2 regions of the Providencia sp. 2.29 genome follow, and region 1 is predicted to be linked to the other one. Evidence: predicted binding sites of a transcription regulator. Region 1 holds the regulator's gene; the other holds the start of a gene.
The links. The regulator CRP, encoded in region 1, controls carbon source genes, mostly activating them, when cyclic AMP is high. The targets are predictions, from matches to a motif close to ATGTGANNNNNNTCACAT.
Positions count from the first base shown of each region.

Region 2: a site for CRP is predicted at 2,059-2,076, ahead of pth (aminoacyl-tRNA hydrolase). Genes of this name have one in related genera too.

Region 1 covers NZ_CP065420.1:373,025-377,461, reverse strand. Annotated here, with positions in the region: gene I3B46_RS01620 (hydrolase) at 1-608, shown strand, start outside; gene I3B46_RS01615 (YheU family protein) at 605-823, shown strand; gene I3B46_RS01610 (phosphoribulokinase) at 881-1,747, shown strand; gene I3B46_RS01605 (OsmC family protein) at 1,821-2,225, opposite strand; gene crp (cAMP-activated global transcriptional regulator CRP) at 2,530-3,162, shown strand; gene I3B46_RS01595 (hypothetical protein) at 3,358-4,332, shown strand; partial or broken gene I3B46_RS01590 (IS5/IS1182 family transposase) at 4,358-4,437, opposite strand, start outside.
Region 2 covers NZ_CP065420.1:2,584,476-2,588,912, forward strand. Annotated here, with positions in the region: gene ispE (4-(cytidine 5'-diphospho)-2-C-methyl-D-erythritol kinase) at 1-348, shown strand, start outside; gene prs (ribose-phosphate diphosphokinase) at 413-1,360, shown strand; gene ychH (stress-induced protein YchH) at 1,685-1,957, opposite strand; gene pth (aminoacyl-tRNA hydrolase) at 2,256-2,846, shown strand; gene ychF (redox-regulated ATPase YchF) at 2,969-4,060, shown strand; gene I3B46_RS11895 (hypothetical protein) at 4,315-4,437, opposite strand, start outside.

The DNA.
Region 1 (4,437 bases):
TAAAGCAGACTTGGGGGGATGTTCCGACAGCGGCTGTTGGTTATTCTCTTGGTGGCAATATGTTAGCCTGCTATTTAGCAGAAAATGGTGATGACGCCGATATTGATGCAGGTGTTGTTGTTTCCGCACCTTTAATGCTAGAGCCTTGCTCAATCCGTATGGAAAAAGGGTTTTCTCAATTTTACCAACGCTATTTACTTAATGGATTAAAGCGTAACGCAACACGTAAACTCGTTCGCTACCCGGGTTCATTACCGCTTAATTTGCTACAATTAAAGCAGCTAAAACGTATTCGTGAATTTGATGATGTGATCACCGCAAGAATTCATGGTTTTGAGAATGCGACCGACTATTACCAGAAATGCAGTGCATTACCAAGGCTGCCTCGTATTACAAAACCAACATTAATTATTCACGCAAAAGATGACCCTTTTATGGCACCTGAAGTCGTGCCAGATATCTCACGTTTACCTGCTAATATTGAATACCAAATGACAGAGCATGGTGGGCATGTTGGTTTTGTTAGTGGTAGTTTAAGAAAGCCAGAAATGTGGCTAGAGAAACGTATTCCACAGTGGCTAACACCGTATTTGGATAAACAATCATGATTATTCCTTGGAAAGATTTAGCACCTGAAACTTTGGAAAACCTAATTGAAGCTTATGTGCTCCGTGAAGGAACGGATTACGGCGAGCATGAAAAGACGTTACAGCAGAAAGTGGATGATGTGAAACGGCTGTTAGTTTCTGGGGAAATTGTGCTAGTCTGGTCAGAATTGCACGAATCTGTTAATTTTATGCCTAAAAATCAGTTTCGCCCGTAACCCCGTTTCGCTCATGGCTTAAACAGCGTGGACGTAACGCAACACAGGGAGTCCACGATGTCAAAAAAGCACCCCATTATTGCAATTACCGGTTCTAGCGGTGCTGGAACCACCTCAACAAGTCTGGCATTTCGTAAAATATTCCACCAATTAAATATTCAAGCCGCAACCTTAGAAGGTGATAGTTTCCATCGTTATACTCGGCCTGAAATGGACATGGCTATTCGCAAGGCGAGAGAGCAAGGCCGCCATATCAGCTACTTTGGTCCAGAAGCCAATGACTTCGCCTTATTAGAGCAGACACTGTTAGAGTATGGCTTACATGGTAATGGTAAATCGCGTAAGTACCTGCATACCTATGATGAAGCGGTACCGTATGGGCTTCAACCCGGTACATTTACGCCATGGGAGTCCCTGCCTGCGAACAGTGATATTCTTTTTTATGAAGGCTTGCATGGCGGGGTGGTGACGCCAGAAAATGATGTTGCACAACATGTTGATTTATTGGTGGGCGTTGTACCAATTGTTAACCTTGAATGGATTCAAAAGTTGATCCGCGATACGACCGAACGCGGCCATTCACGTGAAGCCGTCATGGACTCCGTCGTTCGTTCAATGGGGGATTACATCAACTATATTACGCCGCAATTTTCACGTACGCATATTAATTTCCAACGCGTCCCCACTGTCGACACATCAAACCCATTTTCTGCGAAAGCGATCCCTTCACAAGATGAAAGTTTTATTGTGATCCGTTTTAGGGGGCTGGAACAAATTGACTTCCCATATTTACTGTCCATGTTAAACGGCTCATTTATATCAGCAATGAATACCATTGTTGTTCCTGGCGGTAAATTAGGCTTAGCCATGGAATTAATTATGACACCTCTCGTTGAAAAATTAATAAAGCAGAAACACGATTAAGCGCCGATGATGCTTATTATTATTTAATAAATAAGCATCATGAATTAAAAAAATTATATAATTAATAAATAAATTATTGATTCTGGATTTCAAAACTGTGGGTAACTTTAACCGCTTTTTCTAACATTAAAGAGACTGAGCAATATTTTTCAGCCGAAAGTTGAACTGCACGTTCAACCGCTTTTTCCGTTAAATCCGTTCCAGTTACAATAAAATGTAAGTTGATATGGGTAAAATAACGTGGAGCTTCATCGCGGCGTTGTGAGGTTAATTTAACTTCACAACCTTTTACGTCATGGCGGCCTTTTTGTAGAATAGACACAACATCCACTGAACTACACCCCCCAACCGCCATTAACACCATTTCCATTGGACTTGGAGCTTTATCACCTGAATTGCCATCCATCATAACTTGATGGCCTGATGCTGATTCTCCTAAAAATGAGAGACCTTCAACCCATTTAACTCTTGCTTCCATATTTAATTCCCCTAGGAAAATATTTTCTAAAAGATAACATTGTTGCATAAATACTTTCAATCAAATAGCTGCTTTAAGATGCTGAACCGATAAAAGCAAGACTTTCTCGGTTGAATATGTTACAAACAAAGTTCCACCTGATAGGGTTAAGATCAAAACTCAAGGTTTCAATTGATAATATTATAGTGTTGGTATTAACTTGCTCTATAATGCGAATTAATATGCTAAGCTAGTGACTTTAAAAACCAGCCGTTCTCGTTACAATTAACTGAATGGCTGTATTAACATACAGAGGATAACGCTAATGGTTCTCGGCAAGCCACAAACAGACCCTACTCTTGAATGGTTTTTGTCACACTGCCATATTCATAAATATCCATCCAAGAGCACTCTGATTCATCAGGGTGAAAAAGCAGAAACCCTTTACTATATCGTTAAAGGCTCAGTGGCTGTTTTAATCAAAGATGAAGAAGGCAAAGAAATGATCCTCTCCTATTTAAATCAGGGAGATTTCATTGGTGAACTAGGGTTATTTGAAGAAGGACAAGAACGTTCAGCTTGGGTTAGAGCAAAAAGTGCCTGCGAAGTCGCTGAAATTTCTTACAAAAAATTCCGTCAACTTATTCAGGTCAATCCTGATATTCTTATGCGCCTTTCTGCGCAAATGGCAAGTCGCCTGCAAACCACCTCAGAAAAAGTCGGTAACCTTGCTTTCCTTGATGTGACAGGCCGTATTGCACAAACTCTGCTTAATTTAGCGAAACAGCCCGATGCGATGACGCATCCAGATGGAATGCAAATTAAGATCACTCGCCAAGAAATTGGCCAAATCGTTGGTTGTTCACGCGAAACCGTTGGTCGCATTTTGAAAATGCTAGAAGACCAAAATCTGATCTCCGCACACGGTAAAACGATTGTCGTGTACGGTACTCGTTAACCGATATTAGTCTCACCACTTTGGTAAGACCGCGATTGCATAATGGCTTTATATCTTTGATATAGAGCCATTTTTGCTTCAACATCACCGAAAAACCAGAAAATAGCATTAATATCGTTATTTTATATTATTCATATCTACTAAAAAATAAAATCTAGAATAATTAATATACTATTATTTGAAGGTTTTATTAAAATGAAAATAAGTGAACATCGTCCATCCCTAAAATATATCAACCAAACAATCACGGCTCATGCAGAGATGCTAAAGCGTGGCAATATGACCCCTGAGACAATCTCTGAATCATGCCGGATAAAAAGAAATAATTTAGAGGCAAAATATAAGTTTCTTAACGAAACAAATAGCATTAAGCCAATATCAATCACCTTACCTACACCAGTAAAATTCGATGACAACGCATTTAAAGAGCGACAAGCTAAAATCGATGCGGCAATGAATATCGCCAATATCCTAAAGGAGAGTCAACTCCCTTCTCTGCCCTCATTATCGTTACCATTGAACTATTCATTAAAATCGAAGCATTCAACAAATACGATTAAAGAGCATGATTGTAATATGAGTGGTAACCAGTCAGCTCATTCGCTAAATATACCTAGACCCACAACGGATCTTCGACAAAAACTTGAGCAGTTGAGATCTAAATGTGAGAGGGTTGCTGCTAATTTAGATGCTAATAGTTATTCTGCTGAATCACTAAAGGTGAATTCAATGATCCACCTGAAAAAATTAGAACTCAATGCAAGCCTTATTGGCACTGACTACTCAGAGCTGGATTTAGTATGGTATATGGATAAAAAAGCACAAACTCAATCCGAGAAAGAGGCAATAATTAAAAATTTCACGCCCCCAAAACCAATCGCACATCAAAAAGGAAGCCGAATTCCCCTCAAGATACCGACTATCACTCAGGAATTAGATCAACCTAGAAAAAAACGTTCCATTCATCAGGCTACTGACATTATTTCATCTCATTCTCAGGGCAAGGGGCGAGTGATTATCAATGGGCAGGTAAAAAGAGACCTGAGTGGAATGGCATTATCCCCTTCGACTGCCGATCCGCGCAAAACAAATATCGATAAAATGCCAAAGAAAGAAATTAGCATTAATCATACAAAAAATATCAATACAAAAAGTGCTAAGGCATGTTGACCTTTGCTGTTTATTTTTTAATAAATCATATAGGGAGCCACATGACTGAACATGCTAAGGCAATCATGTTTTCATAATTGCTTGTTAATTTGTGATACCGAGTTG
Region 2 (4,437 bases), 2.2 Mb from region 1:
ATTGAAATCTCAACTCCGATGATCTTCACAGATCCGCAATTAAATCGAAATTCTCCAAAACGCTCACTAGCCGCATTATTACTGGCTCCGTACGCAAATGATTGCGAACCAATTGCAAGAAAACGTTTTCGTGAGGTTGAACAGCTCGTTTCTTGGCTGTTAGAATATGCCCCGTCTCGCCTTACAGGGACAGGTGCTTGTGTTTTTTCTGAATTTGAAACACAAGCTGATGCCCTTAAGGTGTTAAATAAAGCCCCATCGTGGGTGCATGGTTTCGTCGCTCAAGGGGTGAACGAATCGCCGTTGCACAAATTCCGCGCTGGGATAACCCGTGTATTGCACCAATAATAACGATTTAGCATCGGTTATTGGTCAACAATATCTCTCTGGACGCAAGCCTGAGGTTTTTCTCGTGCCCGATATGAAGCTTTTTGCTGGTAACGCTACACCGGAACTAGCACAACGTGTTGCTAACCGCCTTTACACTAATCTTGGAGACGCGGCTGTTGGTCGTTTTAGCGACGGCGAAGTCAGTGTTCAAATTAATGAAAATGTTCGCGGTGGTGATATCTTTATCATCCAGTCAACCTGTGCACCAACCAATGATAACCTGATGGAACTGGTTGTTATGGTCGATGCGCTGCGCCGTGCATCTGCTGGTCGTATTACCGCTGTTATCCCTTACTTCGGTTATGCTAGACAGGATCGTCGCGTACGTTCTGCCCGTGTACCAATCACCGCTAAAGTTGTTGCCGATTTTCTGTCCAGTGTAGGTGTTGACCGTGTTCTCACCGTTGACCTACACGCTGAGCAGATCCAGGGCTTCTTTGATGTTCCTGTTGATAACGTATTCGGTAGCCCTATTCTTCTGGAAGATATGTTGCAGAAAGATTTGGAAAACCCAATCGTTGTATCTCCAGACATCGGCGGCGTCGTCCGTGCTAGAGCAATTGCGAAACTGTTAAATGACACTGATATGGCAATCATCGATAAACGTCGTCCTCGTGCGAACGTTTCCCAAGTGATGCACATCATTGGTGATGTTTCTGGTCGTGACTGCATTTTAGTCGACGATATGATAGATACTGGTGGCACGCTGTGTAAAGCGGCTGAAGCTCTGAAAGAGCGTGGTGCAAAACGCGTATTTGCATACGCAACTCACCCGATTTTCTCAGGTAATGCCGTAGACAACATCAAAAATTCAGTCATTGATGAAGTCATTGTTTGTGACACAATCCCTCTTTCACCTGAAATTAAAGCATTGAACAAAGTTCGCACGCTGACACTTTCAGGCATGCTGGCCGAAGCAATTCGCCGTATTAGCAATGAAGAGTCAATTTCTGCGATGTTCGAGCACTAAGAATTAATTAACGAGGTAGCAATACCTCGTTTTTCTATATTGCTTTGAAAATCAAAGAAATGTCATAATTTAAGTAGCGCCCCTACGGTTGAATATCAACCGTAGGGGCTTTATTTATCCATTCATTTTTACTCACCATAGCCTATAGGCAACCTCGTTGGCTTAATTTTTCATATTGCCATGGTGATAAAATACGCACGAAAGAAGAGAGAGTTAGAGGTGAATAAAAAAACAAAAGAGTGATTATCTAAAATATGAAATCACCCTTCGTTGCTAAATAAGATCAACTAATATTGTTAGTACCACATAAATTAAAAACAAATATTATGGATAACGATGGTTATCTTTATTTGAATGTGGATAATGTTTTATTAGCCAGTAACGGTCAGCAATTTTTTCTCTACCGCCAATTCTCGCTCCAGTTAACCAGATCATCGCACCAACAAAGATGCCAAACAAGGAGCCCATTGTGATCATGTCCGGTAAATTGAGACTAAATATATGGGAAGATAGGTTCAGTGCAATACTTCCTATCATAACGATTAGCCCTAACGCCATCAAAATATTACCAACCAAAACTGCTGTTTTACGTTTCATATCTACCTCCTATCTCAGTAGACTGATAAGCAAAGCATAATTGAAATATTCGAAAAAATTATATTGTTATATGATTATTATAGTGTAATAAGTAAAATTGTTTGCGATGGCTATCACATGGTGAGACTTTTCCCATAATTTCTGTACAAAAGATGCTTTTTTTAAAAATATTTTTCCCGAATAGTTTCATACGAAACTAAATAACCCCCTCATTGCCCTATTTCAATTTTGTACATCCCCCTATCACAAGGTAAACTAGATATAATTTTTTGACTTAACTGACAGTGAATAATTAGCCGTGAGCAAAATAAAACTAATTGTTGGCCTCGCCAACCCAGGTGCTGAATACGCCCAAACTCGTCATAATGCTGGAGCATGGTATGTTGACTTACTTGCCGAACGCCATAACCAATCTTTAAAAGAAGAAGCAAAATTTTTCGGTTATACCGCCCGTATCAACCTTAATGGCAACGATGTTCGGTTACTTGTTCCAACCACCTTTATGAATTTGAGTGGTAAATCGGTTCTGGCTGTTGCTAACTTCTATCGCATTAACCCTGATGAAATTTTAGTCGCGCATGATGAATTAGATTTACCCCCCGGTGTTGCAAAAATGAAATTAGGCGGTAGTAATGGTGGGCATAACGGTCTTAAGGATATTCAAAACAAGTTTAGTAATAACCCAAACTTTTATCGTTTACGCATAGGTATTGGTCATCCAGGCGATAAAAACAAAGTTGTTGGTTTTGTTTTAGGCAAACCACCTGCATCTGAGCAAAAACTTATCGATGAAGCGATTGATGAGTCCTTAAGGTGCACAGATATCTTACTTAGTGATGGGATGGATAAAGCGATAAATCGCCTACATAGTTTTAAAGCAACAGCGTAAAATCAGTGTACGTAAAGAGTTCATTTCATCAAAAACAACTTTTTGTGTATAATCAGCGCCAATTTTCTAACATTCAGGAGCAGCGCTCGCCTGCCCCTTGCTATTTTTAAGGTGAGAAACATATGGGTTTTAAATGCGGTATCGTTGGTCTGCCTAACGTGGGTAAATCTACACTGTTTAATGCGTTGACCAAAGCCGGCATCGAAGCAGCCAACTTCCCTTTTTGTACAATTGAGCCGAATACGGGCGTTGTGCCAATGCCAGACCCACGTCTTGACCAATTGGCTGAGATTGTAAAGCCACAACGTATTCTACCAACTACGATGGAATTCGTTGATATCGCGGGTTTAGTCAAAGGCGCCTCAAAAGGAGAAGGTTTAGGTAACCAGTTCCTGACTAATATCCGTGAAACGGAAGCTATCGGCCACGTAGTGCGTTGCTTTGAAAACGACAATATCATCCATGTGGCAGGTCAAGTTAACCCTGCTGAGGACATTGAGGTTATCAATACCGAATTAGCGCTCGCTGACCTTGATACCTGTGAACGCGCAATACATCGCATACAAAAGCGTGCAAAAGGTGGCGATAAAGATGCTAAAGCAGAATTAGAAGTATTAGAGAAGTGCTTACCCCATCTTGAAAACGCAGGCATGCTGCGTACTTTAGATCTTAGCGCAGAAGAAAAAGCACTGATCCGTTATTTAAGTTTCTTAACACTCAAACCAACAATGTATATTGCGAATGTTAATGAAGATGGCTTTGAAAATAATCCTTATTTAGATACGGTAAATAAAATTGCTGAATCAGAAGGTTCTGTCGTCGTTCCTGTTTGTGCCGCTATCGAATCAGATATCGCTGAATTGGAAGATGAGGAGCGTGATGAGTTTATGGCAGATCTTGGTATTGAAGAGCCTGGTTTAAACCGCGTGATCCGTGCAGGTTATCAGTTATTGAACCTACAAACTTATTTTACTGCTGGCGTGAAAGAAGTTCGCGCATGGACGATCCCTGTCGGTGCAACAGCCCCACAAGCCGCCGGTAAGATCCATACTGACTTTGAGAAAGGCTTTATTCGAGCTCAAACTATCGCATTTGATGATTTTATTAAATACCGCGGTGAGCAAGGCGCTAAAGAAGCCGGTAGAATGCGTGCAGAAGGTAAAGATTACATTGTTCAAGATGGCGATGTGCTGAACTTCTTGTTTAATGTGTAAGCCTGCGCTTTAGCCTTATATTATTTCACAAAGTATCAAATCATAATAAAACAGCATAAAATTCATGACATTAACTGGGTTTTATGCTGTTAATCCAAAAAGTCAGTGTTAATTCCTTTTTTATTCGCCAATTCCGCGTTAAAGCAACCGGTTATACATAATTTTCTAGCAAAACACATTTTAAACAACGCATCCGTAGCGTTTAATAAAACACTTTAAAATTTAGAATAAGATAAAACAGAAGCATCCTATTTTTATTTAGAGGACATAGATTCGGATATCTCGATCAGTTTTTTGTATTCAGGAAAAAGCCAATTGGTTTTTTCTTGTTCCCCATTAGGATAAATAAAGGTAGCCATTGAATCTTTATTTTTCTT